Regions from separate parts of the Streptomyces sp. OZ13 genome, predicted to be linked through region 1. Evidence: riboswitches for the same ligand, from Rfam matches in the RefSeq annotation. Region 1 holds a riboswitch; the other holds the start of a gene.

Region 1 (11,686 bases):
TGATTCGGCCTACCGCGCCGGAGCCGAAACCGCAGGCCGCAGCCTCGACAGCACGGGAAAACGCCAGAAATGCCGCATGAAACGGGCCGGTTCACGCCTTGCCCGAAATACCCGCGACGGGTAGCGGAAACATTGCGTGAACACGCGTCGTATAAACTCCGCGAGGGCGGTGAGTTCGTATCCGGTGTCTTCCGGCGGCTGGCCGCCCCGCACGCAGACAGTGACGTCCGCACCTTCACGCTCCACCGTGTCTCCTGAGTGAGAGGCGACCCACCATGCCGCTGCTTGTCCCCCCGGCCCCCGCGCCTGCCCTGCGAAGCGTCCTCGCGGCACTCGGTTCCCCCACAGCCGTCCGCGAGGCCCGAACCCCCGCTCTGAGGTCCGTCCAGGGGCCCCTGAGCGCCGAACTGCCGCTGCCGGTCCATGTACTGGACCGGATCGTGCCGAGCGGCCGCACACCGCACACCAGGCTCACCGGCTGGCGTTTCCTGATCCGCAGCGGCGACCGCACCGTGGCCGCCGCGGACACCATGCTCACGCCGGACGGCTGGACCTTCTCCCACTTCTTCGAGGGCCCCTACCTCGACTCGACCGAACGCGCCCTGCGTCAGGCCGAATCGACGGGAACCCCGTTCCAGCCCAGACTGCTGTCCGTTCCCGAGCTCTACATGCTCACCCTCTGGCTGCACGGCGACGTCGAGGCCGACGCCGCGTCCGGCACCCCGCAGCCTTCCGACGTCCTCGTCCCCCTCGCCCCCGCGCCACCGGGCATAGCCGCCCACCGGCCACACCGGGTCGCGGACCTGCTGCCTCTCATGACCCTGCGGGTGACGCCGGCCCCGCTGCTCGACTCGCCGGCCGCTTGACGGGAGAACATCCCGGACATCGCACCCACAGGAGACACTCGATACGCCCCGCCACCTCCCGGTCGCGGGGCGTATCGGTGTCCGAGAACTGGCCCGTTGTGACTAGCCCGGCCGGGCCACCGCGAACCACCCGAAAGGACAGGCCCGTTGAACTGAACCGCCCGAGCGGGTGGTGCGTCATCAATCAGTAGGAAGAGCTGCTGTGAAATGCCTGCGGAGCGACCTCCGTGGGTGAACACTGGGGACCGACCGACAGATACGGGGGAGCGGCCATGAACACCTCATCGAGCCGCACGACACACACCACATCACAGCGAAAGAACCCATCCATGTGCCAGCATCAGCCAGCCTGTCCCACATCCGACTCCGCCGACCGTGAGGCGGCCCGCCTCGTGGCGCACCATCCGGAACAGGGCTGGAGCCTGCTGTGCAACGGCGTGCTCCTCTTCGAGGACACCGGCGAGCTGCTGCCCGACGGCCGGATCATCGCCCCGCGCCGTACAGCGGCCGCCGGCCCGCTGGTGACCGCCGCCTAGGCCTCTTCGGTAACACGGGAAACAGAAGGGCCGGCCCGGAGAACTTCCGGACCGGCCCCGACGCATGTGCCGCGCGGCTCGCGTCAGTTGTCGTACTCCTCCAGCGGCGGGCAGGAGCACACGAGGTTACGGTCGCCGAACGCTCCGTCGATGCGGCGCACCGGCGGCCAGTACTTGTCGGCCGCGTTCACGCCCGCCGGGAAGACGGCCTCCTCGCGGCTGTAGGGGTGGTCCCACTCGCCGCCGAGCGCGGACGCCGTGTGCGGGGCGTTGCGCAGCGGGTTGTCGTCGGCGGACCACTCCCCCGACGCGACCTTCTCGATCTCGCCGCGGATCGCGATCATGGTGTCGCAGAAGCGGTCGAGCTCGGTCAGGTCCTCGCTCTCGGTCGGCTCGATCATCAGCGTGCCGGCCACCGGGAAGGACATCGTCGGCGCGTGGAATCCGTAGTCGATCAGGCGCTTGGCGATGTCGTCGACGCTGACGCCGGTCGCCTTGGACAGCGGCCGCAGGTCGACGATGCACTCGTGGGCGACCAGGCCGGCCGGACCGGTGTAGAGCACCGGGTAGTGCGGCTCGAGACGCTTGGCGATGTAGTTCGCCGCGAGCACGGCGACCTGCGTCGCCCGCTTGAGGCCCTCTCCGCCCATCAGGCGCACGTACGCCCACGAGATGGGCAGGATGCCCGCGGAGCCCCAGGGAGCCGCGGAGATCGGCCCCACGCCCGTCCGGGGGCCGGCCGCGGGCTGGAGCGGGTGGTTCGGCAGGTAGGGCGCGAGGTGGGAGCGCACACCGACCGGGCCGACGCCCGGACCGCCGCCGCCGTGCGGGATGCAGAAGGTCTTGTGCAGGTTCAGGTGCGAGACGTCGCCGCCGAACCGGCCCGGCTTCGCCAGGCCCACCAGGGCATTGAGGTTGGCGCCGTCGACGTACACCTGGCCGCCCGCGTCGTGCACCTGGGCGCAGATGTCGGCGACGTGCTCCTCGAACACACCGTGCGTCGACGGGTAGGTGATCATCAGCACGGACAGCTGGTCGCGGTACTGCTCGATCTTGGCGCGCAGGTCCTCGACGTCGATCTCGCCGTCGTCGGCGGTCTTCACCACGACGACCTTCATGCCGGCCATCACGGCGCTGGCGGCGTTGGTGCCGTGCGCGGAGGAGGGAATCAGACAGACCGTGCGGCCCGCGTCCCCGTTGGCGCGGTGGTAGGCGCGGACGGCCAGCAGACCGGCCAGCTCGCCCTGCGACCCGGCGTTGGGCTGAATGGAGACCTTGTCGTAGCCGGTCACCTCGGCGAGGCGGTCCTCCAGCTCGTGGATCAGGGTCAGATAGCCCTGAGCCTGCTCCACCGGTGCGAAGGGGTGGATCTGGCCGAACTCGGGCCAGGTCACCGGCTCCATCTCGGTGGTCGCGTTCAGCTTCATGGTGCAGGAGCCGAGCGGGATCATGCCGCGGTCCAGCGCGTAGTCGCGGTCGGCGAGCCGGCGCAGGTAGCGCAGCATCGAGGTCTCGGACCGGTGCTGGTGGAAGACGGGGTGGGTCAGGTACTCGTCGTCGCGCAGCAGCGCGGCCGGCAGCGCGTCCGCACCGGCCGCGTCCAGGGCGTCGACGTCGCCGTCCACGCCGAAGGCGGCCCAGACGGCGGTCAGCTGCTCGCGGCCGGTGGTCTCGTCGCAGGCGAGGGAGACGTGATCGGCGTCCACCAGGTACAGGTTGACGCCGCGCTCGCGGGCGGCGGCGACCACGTCGGCGGCCCTGCCGGGCACCCGGGCGGTCAGGGTGTCGAAGTACGAGCCGTGCAGGAGCTCGACGCCGCCTGCGCGCAGCCCTGCGGCGAGGATCGCGGCGTAACGGTGGGTGCGCCGGGCGATCGCACGCAGCCCGTCCGGGCCGTGGTAGACGGCGTACATGCCCGCCATCACGGCGAGCAGCACCTGCGCGGTGCAGATGTTGCTGGTCGCCTTCTCGCGGCGGATGTGCTGCTCGCGGGTCTGCAGGGCCAGCCGGTAGGCCTTGTTGCCGTCGGCGTCGACGGAGACGCCCACGAGGCGGCCGGGCAGGCTGCGGGCGAACTTCTCCCGGACGGCCATGTAGCCGGCGTGCGGTCCGCCGAAGCCCATGGGGACACCGAAGCGCTGGGTGGTGCCGACCGCGATGTCCGCGCCGAGCTCGCCGGGCGAGGTGAGCAGCGTCAGGGCCAGCAGGTCCGCGGCGACCGTGACGATCGCGCCGAGCTCGTGCGCCTGCTCGATCACGGGCCTGAGGTCACGCACGGCACCGGAGGCGCCCGGGTACTGCAGCAGCACACCGAACACGCCGCGCTCGGCGATCTCGGCGGGGATGCCCTCGCTGAGGTCGGCGGTGACGACCTCGACGCCGGTGGGCTCGGCACGCGTCTCTATCACGGCCAGGGTCTGGGGCAGGGCGTCCGCGTCGACCAGGAAGACGCCGTTCTTGACCTTGCCCACCCGGCGGGCCAGCGACATGGCCTCCGCGGCGGCCGTGCCCTCGTCGAGGAGCGAGGCGCCGGAGGTGGGCAGCCCGGTCAGGTCGGCGACCACGGTCTGGAAGTTGAGCAGCGCCTCGAGCCGCCCCTGCGAGATCTCCGGCTGGTACGGCGTGTACGCCGTGTACCAGGCCGGGTTCTCCATGACGTTGCGCAGGATGACCGGCGGCGTGAACGTCCCGTAGTAGCCGAGTCCGATCATGGGGGCGAGCACCTGGTTGCGGTCCGCAAGGGTGCGCAGCTCCGCGAGGACGTCCGCCTCGGTGCGGGCGTCAGGGAGGTCCAGGGCCTCGGCGCTCTTGATGACGTCCGGTACGGCGGCGGCGGTGAGCTCGTCGAGGGAGCCGTAGCCCACATGGGCGAGCATCTTGGCCTGGGCACCGGCGTCGGGCCCGATGTGCCGCTGCTCGAACGGGATCCCTCGCTCCAGCTGGGAGAGCGGAATGCGGTTGGCGGTCATGGTGGGAGGCCTCCTGGTCTTCGCGACCTGCGAGGGGCATCACGGCAGGGATGCCCGGACGGCCTCCCCCTCTGTCATCTCGACCTGAGAGCTTCACCGGGCGTCACGGAGCGACATCCCGGCTTTCACCGTCGGTGAGAGCGGATGCCGTCCGACGCCCGCTCTGCTTTCCAGAGTGACCTCGTCCGTGCGGTACAGGTGCCTGAGAGATTCCGGGGAGGATTTGCTCCTTCGGCGCCTCCGGACTGCTCTCCGGAGGACTCTCCCGCACAGGGTCAGCGGCCGTTTGCCAGGGTACCAGCGTGCATCCACACGATCGCTCGAGTGGCCGACACCCGGAATGTGGACTTCTGTAGTCGTTGGAGAGCAGTTGCGACCATTTGGAGGGACCGTGCAGACCGACATCGATCCGCGCAGCCTGATCGGCCGCAAGGCGTTCGACCGCAACGGCAACAAGATCGGAACCGTTGACGAGGTGTACCTGGACGACGCCACGGGCGTGCCCGAGTGGGCGGCCGTGCGCACAGGCCTCTTCAGCCGCGACGCCTTCGTCCCTCTCGAGCCGAGCGAGCTCGTCGACAACGCGCTGCACGTCCCCTACGAACGCGCGCTGATCAAGGACGCGCCCGACTTCGGAGTGGGCCGCCATCTGTCGCCCGAGCAGGAACTCCAGCTCTACCACCACTACGGGCTCGACCTCTCCGGTCCGCCTCCCGCGCCGGCACCCGCCTCCGGCGACCGGTCCTTCGGCCGGGTCGCGGGGCAGGAGGACTGACCGCCCGCACGCCGGCGTCATCGGGGCTCGGGCCGCACGGACGGGCCCCCTGCTCACCGCCGTTTCGTCGCCTCTCCCCCGCCGCGCCCGGGTCAGCCCGCACGCCGGTCCGGGACAGGCTCCCGAGGCATGACCGGCGGCTCGGCGCCGCCTGCCGCGGAGGGCTGTGGCGGCGCCGCTTCCGTGGAAGCCGCTGAGGCCCCCGACGGCGCCGATTCCATGGACGTCCCGGAGCCGGTGGCGGGCCGGGAAGACGTCGGCGTTCTCCCCGCATCCTCGCCCGGTGCCGCAGCCTGATCCGTCTCGCCGCTCCCGCCGTCGGCCGCGGCCGACGGGGGCTCCGCCCGCCCGGTGGGCCGCACCAGCGGCAGTGGGTCCGCGGCCTCGAGGTCCTCGTCGTCCACCCGGAAGGTCCGGACCCTGCCCGGCGCCGACCACGGCTCCTCGAACCGCACGGTGACCCTGCCGACGCCGCTGCCCTGGACCCAGCCCGGCCCGTACCTCGCATGGCGCACGTCCTGTCCGGCCGCCCAGCGCCGCTCCGCCGGGTCGGGCCGGCCGGGCTCGGTACGGTGCGGTTCGCCCGCCCCTGCGGGTGCGCCCTCGGCGGCGGTGGGCTCACCCTCCTCCGGTTCGGCCGCCTCGGCCTCCGCCTCCGCCGCGGCCTGCGCGAACAGGTCCTCCTGGGTGTAGTCCGCGAGCCCCGTCACGCCCACACCGAGCAGCCGTACGCCGCCGGTGGTATCCACCGACTCCAGCAGCCTGCCGGCCGCCTCCCGCACCACCGTCGGGTCGTCTGTCGGCCCACGCAGCGTTTCCGACCGCGTCAGCGTCGAGAAGTCGTACCGGCGGACCTTGAGCACGATGGTCCGGCCGGAGTGACCGCTGCCGCGGAGCCGCTGCACGCACCGCTCGGCAAGCCGGTCCACCTCGAGCCGGACCCGCACCCGGTCGTGCAGATCGACGTCGAAGGTGTCCTCGACGGACACCGACTTCGCGTCCCTCTCGGCCACTACGGGCCGGTCGTCGTGCCCCAGCGCCATCCGGAACAGCGATGCCCCGTGCGCCCTGCCGAGCAGCCGTACGAGCTCGTCCTCGCCCGCCTCGGCGAGGTCCGCGACGGTAGTCATGCCGGCCCGCCGCAGGTGCTCCCCGGTCGCCGGCCCCACGCCGGGCAGGGTCCGGACGGACATCGGCCCGAGCAGGTCACGCTCGGTGCCGGGATCGATCAGCACCAGGCCGTCGGGCTTGGCCTGCTCGGAAGCGATCTTGGCGATCATCTTGGAGCCGGCCAGCCCGACCGACCCGGTGAGTCCCGTGACGGCCCGGATGTCGGCGCGCAGCCGCTCGCCCGTCGCACGGGCGGACGGGGCGTCATGGGCCGCGCCACCGGCCTCCAGGTCCACGAAGGCCTCGTCGAGACTCAGCGGTTCCACGAGCGGCGACAGCCGCCCCAGCAGCTCCATGACCTGCTCGCTCACCGAGCGGTACAGCGAGAAGCGTGGTACGAGACAGGCCGCGTTGGGTGCGAGCCGTCTGGCCTGCGCCATCGGCATCGCCGAATGCACGCCGAAACGCCGGGCCTCGTAGGAGGCCGTGGCCACCACACCCCGCGGACCGAGTCCACCGACGATCACCGGCTTTCCGCGCAGCGACGGCTTCGCCGCCTGCTCGGCGGCGGCGAAGAAGGCATCCATGTCGAGATGCAGGATCGTCGGCGCGGTTCTCACATGTCCGATGCTCCCCCACAGCACTGACAACGGGGAGAGCACTGACAACGGGGAGCGGCGAGCGCCGTCAGACGGCCCGGTCGCGTCTGCGTCTGGCCAGCTCGTCCGCGGGGTTGTGCCCCACCAGGGTCTCCCCCGTGTCGATCCGCTCGCCGTGCAGCTGCGACAGCGCCGTCTCGACGTCCCGCCACACGACGCCCACGGCGATCCCGAAGACGCCCTGACCGCCCTGGAGAAGGCCGACCACCTCGTCGGGCGAGGAGCACTCGTACACCGTCGCGCCGTCGCTCATCAGCGTCATGCGCTCGAGGTCCCGGAACCCCCGGGCCCGCAGGTGCTGGACGGCCGCCCGGATGTTCTGCAGCGCCACTCCGGTGTCCAGGAAGCGCTTGACGATCTTGAGGACGACCACGTCGCGAAAGCTGTAGAGCCGCTGGGTGCCGGAGCCGTACGCGGGCCTGACGCTCGGCTCCACGAGACCCGTGCGCGCCCAGTAGTCGAGCTGCCTGTAGGTGATCCCGGCGGCCGCGCAGGCCGTGGGCCCGCGGTAGCCGATGGTGTCGGTGGAGGGCGCGGCTGCGCTGTCGTGCAGCGGGTACGGCCCGCTTTCCACCGGACCGCGTCCGGGGCCGCCCCCAACCGTACTGTCGCCGCTGCTTCTCACGCCGACCTCCGTCCTTGACCTGCCACCTCGAAGGTAGGGAGTCACCAGGGGTGCGTCAACGATCGCCACACTCGGCACGCCGAGTGATAATCACCCTGAGAGTGGTTTCCCGTGCCCCCATCCGGGGAAAGGCTGCTCGAATGCGCCGACACGGGAGCGATCCGCCCACGCGTCGGCGGAACCGTCACTGGTTGCTGGACCCGAAGTCCTCGGGGGAGATCTGGTCGAGGAACTCGCGGAACTTCTCCACCTCGTCCTCCTGCTCGTCCGGGATGGCGATACCCGCGTCGTCCAGCACCCCGTCACTGCCGTAGATCGGCGTACCGGTGCGCAGGGCGAGCGCTATCGCGTCGGACGGCCTGGCACTCACCTCGACCCCGCTGGCGAAGACCAGCTCCGCGTAGAAGACGCCTTCGCGCAGGTCGGTGATGCGGACCTGGGTGAGCTCCTGGCCCACCGCCTCCAGCACGTCCTTGAAGAGGTCGTGAGTCAGCGGCCTGGCCGGTGCCATGCCCTGCTGGGCGAAGGCAATGGCGGTCGCCTCCCCGGGACCGATCCAGATGGGGAGGTACCGATCGCCTCCCACTTCACGCAGGAGCACGATCGGTTGGTTCGAGGGCATTTCGACCCGGACACCCACAACGTCGAGCTCGTTCACACAGCAACCCTAGGACGTGCGCGACCGGTTTGGGTAGTCGGGCTGGTCCAAGATCAGTGGAGCCGCACTCCGAGGGCGGTCTGCACCAGTGCCGCATGGAGCTTCACGGACAGCGTCACGAGCTCTTTCGTGGTGGCCTCCGCATGGGCCCTGGTCTGCGGATTACGGTGCCGGCGCAGCGGTGCGACGACCTGTTCGACCAGGCCGGCATCGCGGTCCGCGGAGGCTTTCATGGCACGCAGGTGCCTGGGCTCGAGACCGAATCTGCCCAGCTCTGCGACCATCCGTGCGACCGTGACCGCCTCCGGCTCGTAGGCGCCGCTCCCGTCCGGCGTGAGCAGGCCGTACGACTCCCACTCGGTGAGCTGCTCCTCGGACACCTCGGCGGCGGCCAGCAGGGCCGCCCGGCCGATACGGCCCCCGCGGGGACGCTCGGCCTCCGGTTCCCAGGAACCGTCGAAGAGGTCCCGCTGGGCGCCCTGTGCGGGCAGCTGCACCTGCTCGCCCCGTTCGAGGGCGTCCAGCTGCTCGCGGATGACCTTCAGGGGAAGGTAGTGGTCACGCTGCATCCGCAGCACCAGCGCGAGCCGCTCGACGTCCCGGGCCGTGAATTTGCGGTACCCGGAGGGCGTACGGCTCGGCTCGACCAGGCCCTCTGCCTCCAGGAACCTGATCTTGGAGATCGTGACTTCCGGGAACTCGTCGCGCAGGTGCCCGAGGACCGCGCCGATGCTCATCGGGCGGTCGCCCGCGGCGGCGGTGCCGTGACCGGCACCGCCCGTCGGTGTTCGCAGCATGTGCCTTCCCTGGGGGTCACCCCGGACGGAGTCTGGGGAGGGTTACACGCCCCGCTGGCTCGCGTAGAAGACCAGCCGGTACTTGCCGATCTGAACCTCGTCGCCGTTGGCCAGGACCACGGAGTCGATCCGCTCACGGTTCACGTACGTACCGTTGAGGCTGCCGACGTCGGAGACGGTGAAACCGCCGTCCGGCCCGCGCCTGAACTCCACGTGCCGCCTCGACACCGTGACGTCGTCGAGGAAGATGTCGCTCTGCGGATGGCGCCCCGCCGTGGTCAGCTCACCGTCCAGCAGGAAGCGGCTGCCCGAGTTGGGTCCGCGGCGGACGACCAGGAGGGCAGAGCCGAGCGGCAGAGCCTCGACGGCGGCCTGGGCCTCCGGCGAGAGCGAGGGGACGGCGGTCTGGCCGGTCACCTCCGAGTCGTAGGCCTCGATGCCGGAGATGGAGATCGTCGACGTCGTCTCCGACGCACGCTCGGCCGGCGCGCCACCCCTCAGCGGCGCACCGCAGTTGGAGCAGAACCGACCGGCCTCGGTGTTCCGGTGGCCGCACCTCGAACAAACCGGCAAACCCGCCATGGACGGATCCTCCTGCCGCGGCTGCCCCGCGTGGGGATTGGTCGCATACGGGTCGGAGGCAAACCCTCCACCCGCACTTGAGGTTGATGGATCCCCGAAACCTATGCCGCGGGCACCGGCAGGGTCAACAGACGACGCGCCCTGTCCGCCCGAATTGTCACCACCGGCCACCTCGTCCCGGAACAGCGGGCGCTCGCCGCCCTGCTCCTCGCTCTGACCATGACGCGGCGCGCGATGGCGGGCGTTGCCGTCCTCGCGTGAACTCTTGCCGAACAACTTCGCAAACAACTTCACGGGCGTTTCCCCTTGACCGAAATAGACCCGCCCGTGGGGCAGGACGAACCCTCAACCAACACACCTGCCGAACCGGACACCCTCACAACGTCCGTACCCTCCGGACAGTTTCCACCACGCACCACATATGTGATGCGTCGCCCCCCTGCAATCCTCTGCCCGGGTCCGGCACTCCCCATGTCCCCCCGCTTCACTGCGGTGACGACCGAGCGTAGTCAGGCCGCTCCGCCGGTCGCAAGGCGTCGACAATGATCTTCTCTGATGGCTCCACGGTAGCCGTGGCCTGCTCCTTCTCCAGGGTCTGCACGACACCGCCGGGGATGTTCAGGGCGGGCTCCAGGTCCTGCGGCTTGCCGATGACCTTGAAGGTGTACGGAGCCGTGATCCGCTTGCCGTCGACCTCTATGTCCCCGGCGGCCCCCGAGAAGAAGGTGTCCGCGACGACCCGGGTGCCGTTCACCTGGATCGCCTCCGCACCGGCCGCCCGCAGCTCCTGGATCGTGTCGAGCAGCATGTCCGACTCCACGGTGCCGGAGGGGTCCTGGATCGTGAGAGTGATGCCCGGCCCCTCCGCGGCGACCGTGCCGGCCAGGATGCCGAGCTGCTGTTCCTTCTGCTGCGTCTGCTTCCGGGCCTCTTCGGCCTGGTCCGAGCTGTTCTCGAGTTCGGTGCGCTGGTCCTCGAGGCGCTGCTTCTCGTCCTCGAGCCGCTGGGTGCGGTTGTCCAGTTCGTCGAGGATGCGGACCAGGTCCTCCTGCCGGGCACCGCGCAGCGCGCTCTCGTCGCTGTTGGAACGGACCTGGATGGCCAGGCCCAGACCGAGGACGAACAGCAGCACCGCGACGATGAGTTGGGCACGGGTCACCCGCGGCGGCCACACCGCCGCACCGAGCCGCTGCCGCCCGGTCCGGACATCGGCCTTCGACGGATCGGGTTCCTGCGCGACGGGGGGCGCGGGCGGCTGCGCCTGCGGGAGCGGCTGGGCGCGCGGCGGCCGCGACTGCGGCGCCTCGTTCCTGGGGGTCTCTTCGCTGCTCATCGTCACGCCCGGAAGACGTGCCGGCGGATGGCCGCGGCGTTGGAGAAGATCCGGATGCCGAGCACGACGACCACACCCGTGGACAACTGCGCGCCGACGCCCAGCTTGTCGCCGAGGAACACGATCAGCGCGGCCACCACGACGTTCGAGAGGAAGGACACGACGAAGACCTTGTCGACGAAGATTCCGTCGAGCATGGCCCGCAGACCGCCGAACACAGCGTCGAGCGCGGCGACGACCGCGATCGGCAGATAGGGCTCGACCACCGCCGGCACTTCGGGCCGGACCAAAAGCCCGACCACGACTCCCACGACGAGGCCCAGTACCGCGATCACGATGTGCCCTTCTCTGATTCGGCCGCTCCCGGCCCACTGCCCTGCGGGGCGTCGGCGGTCGTCGGCTCAGCTGTTCGTACGATCAAGCTCGGGGCCGCGGGCAGTCGCACCGACTCCTCGTCGGAGATGCTGGTGCGGATTCCGAAGTCCTCTTTGAGGACCTGGAGATACTGCCCGTCGGCACTGCTTTGGAAGGCGGTACGCAGCTTGCTGCCGTCCCCCACCGCGAGCACCGTGTACGGCGGCACCAGCGGCCTGTTGTCGACCAGTATGGCGTCGCCGGCCGCGCGGATCGCCGACAGGGCGGTCAGCCGCTGCCCGTTGATCGCGATCGCCTCGGCACCGGACTCCCAGAGGCCGTTGACGACCCGCTGCATGTCCCGGTCCCGTACCCGGCCGGTGTCGGAGAAACCGCTGCTCTCCCGCGGCCCGTCGCCGCCC
Region 2 (11,686 bases), on a different contig from region 1:
AGGCGGTGGCGGCCAGTTCGGCCCGTATCCACTCCGGGTCCTCGGCCGTGAAGACGACCGAGTGCGCGGTGAAGGCCACCACGCCCTCGTCGCGTGCACCGGGCCTGTCCACCACCGTCACACCGCCGTCCGAGGGCGGGAACCGCCCCTGCGCCGCGGCGGCGAGTATCCGCCCCAGTTCGTCGCTCATCGCATCTCTCCCCGTTCGTGGGTACAGGCCTCGCCTCCATGATCGACGACGCGGGCCGATAATCTGACCCCCGTCAGTAATGCACCAAGAAGGGGTGGACCGGTGGCGGACATCGAGTCAGCACGCAAGGCGTTCGACCGTTACGACGCGGACGGCGACGGCTTCATCACTGCGGCCGAGTACAAGACGGCCATGGCTCAGATGGGTGACTGGAACGTCACCGAGTCGGTGGCCGAGGCCGTGATCGCCGCACAGGACACCGACAAGGACAAGCTCCTGTCGTTCGACGAGTTCTGGGCCCACCTGAACAAGGCCTGATCCCGCACGGGACATGGGAAGGCCCCCGGCGCGGCGCCGGGGGCCTTCCCATGCCCGAAAGGGCTGCGGTCAGCATTCGATGATGTTCACCGCGAGACCGCCGCGGGCGGTCTCCTTGTACTTGACCGACATGTCGGCGCCGGTCTCCTTCATCGTCTTGATGACCTTGTCCAGGGAGACCTTGTGGCTGCCGTCGCCCCGCATCGCCATCTTCGCGGCTGTGACCGCCTTGACCGCCGCCATGCCGTTGCGCTCGATGCACGGGATCTGGACGAGGCCGCCGACGGGGTCGCAAGTGAGGCCCAGGTTGTGCTCCATGCCGATCTCCGCGGCGTTCTCGACCTGCTCCGGGGAGCCGCCGAGCACCTCGGCGAGCGCGCCCGCGGCCATCGAGCAGGCGGAGCCGACCTCGCCCTGGCAGCCGACCTCCGCGCCCGAGATCGAGGCGTTCTCCTTGAAGAGCATGCCGATCGCGCCCGCGGCGAGCAGGAAGTCGACGACGCCCTTCTCGTCGGCGCCGGGCACGAAGTTCATGTAGTAGTGCAGGACCGCCGGGATGATGCCCGCGGCGCCGTTCGTGGGGGCGGTGACGACCCGGCCGCCGGCCGCGTTCTCCTCGTTCACGGCCATGGCGTAGAGCGTGATCCACTCCATGGCGAGAGCCTGCGGGTCGCCCTCGGAGCGCAGCTTGCGGGCCGTGGTGGCGGCCCGTCGGCGGACCTTGAGACCGCCCGGCAGGATGCCCTCGCGGGACATGCCGCGCGAGACGCACGCCTGCATGACCCGCCAGATCTCCAGGAGCCCCTCCCGGATCTCGTCCTCGGTGCGCCAGGCCTTCTCGTTCTCCAGCATCAGCGCGGAGATCGACAGACCGGTCTCCTTGGTGAGACGCAGTAGCTCGTCACCGGTACGGAAGGGGTACTTCAGGACGGTGTCGTCGGGGACGATCGGGTTGTCGCCCGCCGCCCCCTCCTGAGAAAGCACGGTCTCGTCGACGACGAACCCGCCGCCGACCGAGTAGTACGTCTTCTCCAGCAGCGTCGTGCCCTCGGCGTCGCGGGCGAGGACCGTCATGCCGTTGGCGTGGTACGGCAGGGCCTTGCGGCGGTGCAGGACGAGGTCCTCGTCGAAGTCGAAGTCGATCTCGTGCGCGCCGAGCAGGTTGATCCGCCCGTCCGCCTTGATCCGCTCGACCTGCTCGTCGGCGCTCTCGACGTCGACCGTCCGGGGAGAGTTGCCCTCCAGGCCCAGCAGGACGGCCTTGGGAGTGCCGTGGCCGTGCCCGGTCGCGCCCAGCGAGCCGTACAGCTCGGCCCGTATCGCCGTCGTGTGGGCGAGCAGGCCCTCGTTCTTCAGGCGCCGGGCGAACATCCGGGCGGCGCGCATCGGGCCCACCGTGTGGGAGCTGGACGGGCCGATGCCGATCGAGAACAGGTCGAAGACCGAGATGGCCACGGGAAACTCCTTGTGGGTGGTAGACGCCGTTGTCTGCCGTGTAGTGCAGCGGCGCGCAGCGCCTCGTGTACGGGTGGCGTTGGGCGCGGAGGCATTGCGTGTGCGTGGTGCTTACGTGGTGCGGGGCACCGCGCGCACGGTCCAGTGTGCGCGGTGCCCCTTTTGTTTTGTTCGGGTCCGTTACGGGAGATCCGTCACAGACCAGGATAGAGCGGGTGCTTCGCGGCCAGGGCCGTGACGCGGGCGCGCAGCGCCGGCACGTCGTACGACGGCTTCAGGGCCTCGGCGATGATGTCCGCGACCTCGCGGAAGTCCTCGTCCTGGAAGCCGCGGGTGGCCAGCGCCGGGGTGCCGATCCGCAGACCCGAGGTGACCATCGGCGGCCGCGGGTCGTTCGGGATGGCGTTGCGGTTGACCGTGATGCCCACCTCGTGGAGACGGTCCTCGGCCTGCTGACCGTCCAGCTCGGAGTTGCGCAGGTCCACCAGGACCAGGTGCACGTCCGTGCCGCCGGACAGGACGGAGACGCCGTGCTCGGTCACGTCGGCCTGGACCAGACGCTCGGCGAGGATGCGGGCGCCGTCCAGCGTGCGCTGCTGGCGCTCCTTGAACTCCTCGGAGGCGGCGACCTTGAAGGAGACCGCCTTCGCCGCGATGACGTGCTCCAGCGGGCCGCCCTGCTGGCCGGGGAAGACCGCGGAGTTGATCTTCTTGGCGAGCTCGGCGGTGGAGAGGATCACGCCGCCGCGCGGACCGCCGAGGGTCTTGTGTGTGGTCGTGGTGACGACGTGGGCGTGCGGCACCGGGTTGGGGTGCAGACCCGCGGCTACCAGGCCGGCGAAGTGCGCCATGTCGACCATCAGGTAGGCGCCGACCTCGTCGGCGATCCTCCGGAAGGCCGCGAAGTCCAGCTGGCGCGGGTACGCGGACCAGCCGGCGACGATCAGCTTCGGCTTGGACTCCTTGGCGAGGCGCTCGACCTCGGCCATGTCGACCTGACCGGTGGCGTCGTCCACGTGGTAGGCGACCACGTTGTAGAGCTTGCCGGAGAAGTTGATCTTCATGCCGTGGGTCAGGTGACCGCCGTGGGCCAGGTTCAGGCCCATGATCGTGTCGCCCGGCTTCAGCAGCGCGAACATCGCGGCCGCGTTCGCCTGCGCGCCCGAGTGGGGCTGCACATTGGCGTGCTCGGCGCCGAACAGCGCCTTGATGCGGTCGATGGCGATCTGCTCGACCACGTCGACGTGCTCGCAGCCGCCGTAGTAGCGGCGGCCCGGGTAGCCCTCGGCGTACTTGTTCGTGAGGACGGAGCCCTGTGCCTCCATGACCGCGACCGGAGCGAAGTTCTCCGAGGCGATCATCTCGAGGGTGGACTGCTGACGGTGGAGCTCGGCGTCGACAGCGGCGGCGACATCCGGGTCCAGCTCGTGGAGAGGGGTGTTGAGAAGCGACATCACTCGGTCCCTAAGGTTTTGGTCAGCCGGCGAAATCGGTGTACTCGTCCGCGGAGAGCAGGTCCTTCGGCTCCTCGCTGACGCGTACCTTGAAGAGCCAACCGCCCTCGAACGGGGCGGAGTTCACCAGGGACGGGTCGTTGACGACGTCCTCGTTGGCCTCGGTGACCTCACCGCTGACCGGGGAGTACAGGTCGCTGACCGACTTGGTGGACTCCAGCTCGCCGCAGGTCTCGCCCGCGGTCACCGTGTCACCGACCTCGGGGAGCTGGACGTACACCACGTCGCCGAGCGCGTTGGCCGCGTGCTCCGTGATGCCGACCGTCGACACGCCGTCCTCGGCGGCCGACAGCCACTCGTGCTCCTTGCTGTAGCGCAGCTGCTGGGGGTTGCTCATGACCTGAATTCTCCTGTACGCGGGGGAGTGCTGGTGAACGGGGAGAGGGTGCGGACGATCACTTCCGGCACCCCGAGGATCACTTCTGGCGCTTGTAGAACGGCAGCGCCACGACCTCGTACGGCTCGTGGGTGCCCCGGATGTCGACGCCGACCCCCGGAGCGCCCGGCGCGGCGTGGGCCGCGTCCACGTAGGCCATGGCGATCGGCTTGCCGAGGGTGGGGCTCGGGGCGCCCGAGGTGACCTCGCCGATCACTGTGCCGTCCGCCACCACCGACATACCGGCACGGGGGACCCGGCGGCCCTCCGCGATCAGCCCGACGAGCTTGCGCGGCGGCGCGGACTCGGCACGCTCCGCGGCGGCCGTGAGCGCCTCACGGCCGACGAAGTCGCCCTCCTTCTCGAACTTCACCACCCGGCCGAGGCCCGCGTCGAACGGGGTGAGCGCCGTGGTCAGCTCGTGCCCGTACAGCGGCATGCCCGCCTCCAGGCGCAGCGTGTCACGGCAGGACAGGCCGCACGGGATCAGACCGGCGGGCGCGCCCGCGTCGGTCAGCGCCTGCCAGAGCTTCTCGGCGTGCTGCGGCTCGACGAACAGCTCGAAGCCGTCCTCGCCGGTGTAGCCGGTGCGGGCGATCAGCGCCGGGACGCCGGCCACGGTGCCCGGCAGGCCCGCGTAGTACTTCAGGCCGTCCAGGTCCGCGTCGGTCAGGGACTTCAGGATGCCGGGGGACTCCGGGCCCTGGACCGCGATCAGCGCGTACGCGTCACGGTCGTCACGGACGGTGGCGTCGAAGCCCTGGGCGCGCCCGGTGAGGGCGTCGAGCACGATCTGGGCGTTGCCGGCGTTGGCGACGACCATGTACTCGTCCTCGCCGAGGCGGTAGACGATCAGGTCGTCGAGGATGCCGCCGTCCTCCTGGCAGATCATCGTGTAGCGGGCGCGGCCGAGGCCGACGGTGCCGATGTTGCCGACCAGCGCGTAGTTCAGCAGGTCGACGGCCTGCGGACCGGTGACGGTGATCTCACCCATGTGGGACAGGTCGAACAGCCCGGCCTTGGTGCGGACGGCGTTGTGCTCGTCACGCTCGCTGCCGTACCGCAGGGGCATGTCCCAGCCTGCGAAATCGGTCATGGTCGCGCCCAGCGACCTGTGCAGGGCGTCGAGTGCGGTCAGACGGGGGGCGTTGCTCATAGGTGTGGCTCCCAGGGCATGGCTGCGAGGACAATCCTCCCCATCTGTCATCGGAACCTGAGAGGTTCGCCCCGACTACGCGTACGGGTAGTCGTGACTTGCACCTTGGGTGGAGCCACTCGAATGCGGCTCGCTTTTCAGATCTGCCTCATCACACGCGGTACGGGGCCTGAGAGATTCAAGGGAGGAACTTGCTCCTTCGGCGCCCGCCACAGAGGTGGCAGGGACTCTCCCGCGTGGATTCAAGCGGCCGGTATGGAGTTTGCGCGCACATCATTGCACGCATCGGGGAAGAGTGGAGCGTGAGGCCGCCCTGAAAACACTTGAGCCGCATTACCAATTCTTTACACTTCATGGGCAAGGGTGTGGGATGACCCGACACGGGGAGGGGACGACGTTGCAGCCGACCGGTGCCTACGCCACGACCACGGGGGTGCCCGCGCCACCGGGCATGTCCGCCGTCCCGTCCCGGGCCGGAGCGGCCACGCCCGCCCTGCCCGCCCTGCCCGTCCTGCGCGACCTGCGGCAGCGGGCCGGGCGCAGCCCGCACAGCCTGATCTTCGCCGCCGGTGACGTGGTGGTCGTCTCCGGCCTCCCTGGCAGCGGCAAGTCCACGCTGATCCGGCGCGCGGCGAGCGGCCTCGGCATCGACTCGCAGGACACGCGGGACCGCTGGGACGCCCGTGCGCCCCGCTTCCTGCCGTACGCGGTCTACCGCCCGCTGGTGCGGCTCGCCCACTACGCCGGACTGCGGCGTGCCCTACGCTCCGGCGCGAGCGTCGTCGTGCACGACTGCGGCACACAGGCGTGGGTGCGGCGCTGGCTCGCCCGTGAGACACGGCGGCGCGGCACGTCCCTCCACCTGGTGCTGCTGGACGTGACACCCCAGGTCGCGCGGGCGGGCCAGCGCGAGCGGGGCCGCGGCGTCTCGGGCTACGCCTTCGCCCGCCACCGCCGGGCCGTCTCCCGCCTGGTCACCGACGCGGAGGCGGGCCGCCTGCCGGGCGGCTGCGCCTCGGCGGTCCTGCTGGACCGCGAGGCGGCGGGGACGCTGGGGCGGCTGGGCTTCGGATAACGACCGCCTCCACGACCGCTGCGCGAGCCCTGCTCCCTCCCCGCCCCCGCCCGTACCGATGCACGGCTCCGTCGCGGCCAAGCCCCGGAGGCCCGCACCGCGCGCCCGCGCCGCGTCCTCCATCTCCTCGCACCGCCCGCCGGCCGTGCGAGGTACGCCCGGACGGCTGATTTCGCTCCACGAAATCAGCCTGGCCGGCGGCGCTTGTGTGGTCGGTGGCGCCGGCGTGCGTCGGCTGCGCCGGGCTGGGGCTCGGCCGATGGGGTGTTCGCGGCTTGATCGGCGGTGCTTGCCGGGTCGGCAGCACACGCCTGCGTCGGCCGCGCCGGGCTCGGACTCGGCCGATGGGGTGTTCCCGGCCTGGTCGGCGGCTCCTGCCCGTCGGCGGCGCCGGCCTGCGTCGGCCGCGCCGGGCTCGGACTCCGCTGATGGAATTTGCAGCCGTGCCTGCCGCGGCTGAGCTCTTCGCCTGCCAGGTTCCGGACCCGCCTGCGGCGGCCCGAGCCTTCGCAGGCGGCTCAGGCCTCCGCCGGACCGAGGCAAATCCAGCCTCGCCGGCGTTCGAGACGCGGGGGGGGGGGCGGTGGGGGTCCCCCCACGCCGCCAGGCGTAGGGCGAGGAGCCCCCGCAAGCACCGCGCGGAGCGCGGTGGCGGGGGCGGGCGGAGCCCCCACGCGGCGGAGCCGCACATCGGTACAGCGGGAAGGGGCGGGGAAACGCTCCGCGCAGCGGCCACGCCCCCGACGCTAGGGTCGTCGCGCACGACCACGCACCGCCCACCGCTGGGGCCCGCACGAAGGACACCGCATGGACATACCCCGCACCGGCTGGCCCGGCAACGAGCTCGAGGAGGTGCTCGCCGCCTCCCTCGGCAACCCCGCGGCCGGCGGCCGCCTCGTAGAGGTGCTCGGCCGCAGCCCGATATGGGTCCCGCTGCCCAACGGCGGCAACCAGGAGAGCCGCGACCTCGATCTGCCGACCATGGAGATCGACGGCGCCGCTTATGTCCCCGTCTTCAGTTCGGAACAGCAGTTCCTCCAGTGCGTCGGTGCCCATATGCCGTTCACCGTCGCGCCCGCCAGGGAATTCGCCCGCGGGCTGCCCCCGCAGCTCGGTATCGCCGTGAATCCGGGCGGCGCCGTGGGCGCCCCGTTGCCGCCCGCCGCGGTCGCCGAACTGTGCCGGGTGGGGCGGACGCCGCTCGAGGGTCCGGCCTCCGGCGGCCGGGTGCGGCTCTTCGAGCCGGACTGGCAGGAGGAGCCGGTCGACTTCCTCGCCGCCGCGGCAGGCGAGTTCGAGGCCGTCGGCGTCGTGCTGACGGGCCGCCGCGCGCTCGCCTCCATCGAGGGCGACGCGCCGACACTCTTCATCGGTGTGCAGCTCTCGTCATGGGAGGGCGTCGAGCGCAACGCCCCCATGGACGCCCTCGGCCGGGCCATGGGCCGGGTCCAGCCGCCGTGGCCGGTCAACCTGGTGCTTCTCGACGTCGCGCAGGATCCGGTGGCCGACTGGATGCTCGAGCGGGTGCGCCCCTTCTATCAACGACAGCACGCGTAGGGCTCGGGCCTGACACGAAAGAGAGACCCTGTGGTCAAGTCTTTGCCAGGAGGGCCGATTAAGCTGGTTTGATGGCCTGACCAGCCTGACAGAGGCTGTGCGGAACGGTGGGACCGAACGAGGGGCGGAACAGGGTGAGTGCGTCAGGCACCGCGGCGGCCGGGCAGGTCGAGCACATGCTGCGCCAGGTGACTCCCGGCCGCTACGACGCGTACGAGGCGCTGCTGCACGCCCTCGCCGACCCCGCGGGCGGCCGGATCTGGATGCTGCTGTGGCACGGCCGGCCCGGCTCGCCCGACGCCCAGTACGGCAACATGGAGATCGACGGCGTCTGTTACGCCCCGTGCGTCACCTCCCCCCAGGAGCTGGCCGTCTCCGGCTGGAACCGTGCGCACGAGGTCACCACCGGCCGGGACATCGCCCGCGCCCTCTACCCGGACCGCTGGGGCATCTGGCTGAACCCGCACGCGCCCGGCGGCGGTGTCGGCGTGCCGTGGCTGGATCTGCGCCGTATCGCCACGGGTCTGGACCGGATGCCGGCGGGACCGCTGCGGCTGTCGGACCCGGCGATCGAGATCCCGCAGTTCTACGCCCTGCTCACGCAGAACGCCCACCGTACCCCCGCCGTCCGCTCGCTGCGGCGTGCCTGGGTGCAGCCCGCGGTGGGGCCCGCGTACCTGGCCATCGGCCTGGATCTCTACGACACCGGCCCGCAGTCGGTCGAGACGGTGCGGGTGATGATGCGGCAGTCGGTGGCCGCCGTGCCGGACGGCCTGCCGGTGTCGACCGTGGCCATGTCCGACGAGTACGACCCGGTCACCATGTGGATGCGCGTCAATGCCCGCCCCTTCTACGACCGCGACGCCCACGCGGGGGCCCCGGCCGCCGGCGGCGGGTACGGATATCCTCCGCCGCACACCCGCTGAGCTGGGCCGCTGCGGAAATGACGGGAACGAACTCCGCCGGATGTCAAGGGTGTTAAATCGTCTGGCGGGGATGTCCCGTATCTGCCCGGTTTGTTGAGTGTCCGGGTCTCGAGTAGGTATCACCGCTATCCGGACTGTTCTCCCAGGTGTCTCCCGTCTGTAGTGTTCGGCCGTCAAGACCTCTCCCACGGCGGAACCTCGGGGTGGACCCATGCGAATATTCAAGTCCGGAGCTGTCCGGGCGATCACGGCGGCGGTGGCCGTCGGCCTGATCGCCACCGGCTGCGCCAGCGAGCGGGGCAAGGACGGTGACAAGGGGGGCGACAAGGACACGTTCGTGTTCGCCGGCGCCGGTGACCCCGGCTCCCTCGACCCTGCGCTCGCGAGCGACGGTGAGACCTTCCGGGTCACCCGTCAGGCCTTCGAGGCCCTGCTCGAGCACGAGTCCGGCGGCAGCAAGCTCGTCGGCGGTCTCGCCGAGAAGTGGTCCAGCGACCCGGCCGGCAAGGTGTGGACGTTCAACCTGCGCAAGGGTGTGAAGTTCCACGACGGAGAGGCGTTCAACGCCGCCGCGGTCTGCGCGAACTACGACCACTGGTTCAACTGGAAGGGCACCTACCAGTCGAGCGCGGTCTCCTACTACTGGCAGACCATCATGGGTGGCTTCGCCAAGAACGAGGACAAGGAAGCCCCCAAGCCGAACTACAAGTCCTGCACGGCTAAGGACGAGAACACGGCGGTCATCGAGGTCAACGAGCCCTCGGCGAACCTGCCCGGCGGCTTCTCCCTCCAGGCGCTGGCGATCCACTCGCCGAAGGCCATCAAGGAGTACGCGAAGCAGGACGCGACCGCCAAGGGCGACGCGATCACGTACCCCAAGTACAGCCAGGAGGCCGGCACGGTCGCCGGCACCGGCCCGTACAAGATCACGAAGTGGAACAAGGGCAACAAGGAAGTCACCCTTGAGCGCTTCGACGACTACTGGGGCGAGAAGGCCAAGGTCAAGAACCTGGTCTTCCGCACGATCGACACCGAGGCCGGCCGCCGGCAGGCGCTGCAGGCCGGTGACATCGACGGTTACGACCTGGTCGCTCCGGCCGATGTGAAGACGCTGGAGAAGGAGGGTTACGAGGTCCCGACCCGTGACGTCTTCAACATCTTCTACGTCGGTATGACGCAGTCGAAGAACCCCGCGCTGAAGAAGCTCGAGGTCCGGCAGGCCATTTCGCACGCCATCGACCGCGAGGGCATCGTCAAGACGCAGCTGCCCGAGGGCGGCAAGGCCGCGTCCCAGTTCATGCCCGACACGGTGGCCGGTTTCTCGGACAAGGTGAAGACCTACCCGTTCGACACCAACAAGGCCAAGGAGCTCCTCAAGAAGGCCGGTGAGGAGAAGCTCAAGATCGAGTTCTGCTACCCGACCGAGGTCACCCGCCCCTACATGCCGGCGCCGCAGGACATGTTCGAGCGCATGAAGGCCGACCTGGAGAAGGCCGGCATCACGGTCACCCCGAAGGCCATGAAGTGGGCCCCGGACTACCTGGACGCCACCGAGGCCGGCTCCTGCGCCCTGCACATGCTCGGCTGGACCGGTGACTTCAACGACGGCTACAACTTCATCGGCACCTGGTTCGCCGGGCCCGACAAGCAGTGGGGCTTCAACGACAAGAAGGTCTTCGACGCGGTGAACGCCGCCTCGAAGGTCACCGACCCCGCGGGTCGCGTCGAGGCCTACAAGAAGGCCAACGAGACGATCATGGAGTACGTCCCCGGCGTCCCGATCTCGGCCTCCCCGCCGGCGATCGCCTTCGCCAAGAACGTCAACCCGCCGAAGGTCTCCCCGCTGACGCAGGAGAACTTCGCCGAGGTCTCCTTCAAGTAATCGAAACCCCAGCGGGTCCGCCCGGCCACAGAACCTCGGTGGCCGGGCGGACCCGCATCGACGCACGTAAGAAAGGGGCATGCGGGGTGCTGCGACTCGTCGTACGAAGACTGCTACAGCTCATACCCACCCTGCTCGGCCTGTCGGTTCTGCTCTTCCTCTGGCTGAACCGGCTGCCCGGCGGACCCGCCTCAGCGATCCTGGGCGAGCGGGCGACCGAAGCCGAAGTGGCGCGTATCAACCGGGCCCTCGGGCTCGACCAGCCCGTCTACGTCCAGTACTGGCGCTTCCTCAAGCGCATCTTCGAGGGCGACCTCGGCACGTCCGTCCAGACCGGTCAACCGGTGTTGGACGAGTTCACGACGCGTTTCCCGGCAACGGTGGAACTCAGCATCGCCGCGATCCTCCTTGCCATCGTTGTCGGAATCCCGCTCGGCTACCTGGCGGCCAAGCGCCGCGGCGGCTGGCTGGACGTGGCCTCCGTGTCCGGATCGCTGGTCGGCATCTGTATTCCGGTGTTCTTCCTGGCGCAGCTGCTCAAGGGCGTGCTGGCCGAGCCGCTCGGCCTGCCGACCTTCGGTCGACTCCCGAGCGGTCTCGACGCCACCGAGGTCACCGGATTCGCGGTGCTGGACGGCCTGTTGACGGGTGAACTCGACGCCAGCTGGGCGGCGATCAAGCATCTGATCCTGCCCGCGATCGCGCTGGCCTCCATCCCGCTCGCCGTGATCGTGCGGATGACGCGGGCCAGCGTCCTGGAGGTCCTCGGCGAGGACTACGTCCGCACCGCGGAGTCCAAGGGCCTGGAGAAGCGCGTTGTTCGCGGCCGTCACGTGCTGCGTAATGCGCTGCTTCCTGTGGTCACCGCCGTGGGTCTGCTCACCGGAAGCCTCCTCTCGGGCGCGGTGCTCACCGAGTCGGTCTTCACCTTCGGAGGCATCGGCTCCTTCATCCGCACCTCGATCGACGCCCGCGACTACCCGGTGCTCGTCGGGTTCATCCTCTTTATCGCGATGGTGTACGTCCTCATCAACCTGCTGGTCGACCTCGCGTACAGCATCATCGACCCGAGAGTGCGGGTGCACTGACGTGACGACCATGACGAAGAAGGCCGACAAGATCGATCGGCTCGCCGAGCTGATGCAGACCTCCGAGACCACCAGCGGCGCCAGCCTGTGGCGCGAGGCCATGCGGCGGCTGCGGTCCAGCAAGATGGCGATCATCGGCGGCGTCATCA

What was found. Region 1 has a riboswitch for glycine ahead of gcvP (aminomethyl-transferring glycine dehydrogenase). Riboswitches for the same ligand answer to the same signal wherever they lie in the genome.
Region 2: it holds a riboswitch for glycine, as region 1 does, so the genes downstream of both, gcvT (glycine cleavage system aminomethyltransferase GcvT) here and gcvP (aminomethyl-transferring glycine dehydrogenase) in region 1, are expected to answer to the same signal.

The regions. Positions count from the first base shown of each region.
Region 1 is NZ_JBQHCZ010000027.1:30,327-42,012, forward strand. It holds gene ACTMTU_RS35025 (hypothetical protein) at 276-866, shown strand; gene ACTMTU_RS35030 (DUF5999 family protein) at 1,196-1,402, shown strand; gene gcvP (aminomethyl-transferring glycine dehydrogenase) at 1,486-4,371, opposite strand; glycine riboswitch at 4,552-4,649, opposite strand; gene ACTMTU_RS35040 (PRC-barrel domain-containing protein) at 4,763-5,146, shown strand; gene ACTMTU_RS35045 (DNA polymerase IV) at 5,239-6,876, opposite strand; gene ACTMTU_RS35050 (MerR family transcriptional regulator) at 6,944-7,489, opposite strand; gene ACTMTU_RS35055 (bifunctional nuclease family protein) at 7,725-8,198, opposite strand; gene ftsR (transcriptional regulator FtsR) at 8,252-8,995, opposite strand; gene ACTMTU_RS35065 (FHA domain-containing protein) at 9,038-9,913, opposite strand; gene ACTMTU_RS35070 (DUF881 domain-containing protein) at 10,062-10,910, opposite strand; gene ACTMTU_RS35075 (small basic family protein) at 10,913-11,245, opposite strand; gene ACTMTU_RS35080 (DUF881 domain-containing protein) at 11,242-11,686, opposite strand, start outside.
Region 2 is NZ_JBQHCZ010000014.1:82,429-94,114, reverse strand. It holds gene ACTMTU_RS27085 (GNAT family N-acetyltransferase) at 1-190, opposite strand, end outside; gene ACTMTU_RS27080 (EF-hand domain-containing protein) at 293-508, shown strand; gene ACTMTU_RS27075 (L-serine ammonia-lyase) at 578-1,963, opposite strand; gene glyA (serine hydroxymethyltransferase) at 2,158-3,417, opposite strand; gene gcvH (glycine cleavage system protein GcvH) at 3,440-3,814, opposite strand; gene gcvT (glycine cleavage system aminomethyltransferase GcvT) at 3,894-5,009, opposite strand; glycine riboswitch at 5,158-5,254, opposite strand; gene ACTMTU_RS27055 (AAA family ATPase) at 5,461-6,084, shown strand; gene ACTMTU_RS27050 (enhanced serine sensitivity protein SseB) at 6,892-7,641, shown strand; gene ACTMTU_RS27045 (enhanced serine sensitivity protein SseB C-terminal domain-containing protein) at 7,776-8,567, shown strand; gene ACTMTU_RS27040 (ABC transporter substrate-binding protein) at 8,779-10,449, shown strand; gene ACTMTU_RS27035 (ABC transporter permease) at 10,536-11,537, shown strand; gene ACTMTU_RS27030 (ABC transporter permease) at 11,548-11,686, shown strand, end outside.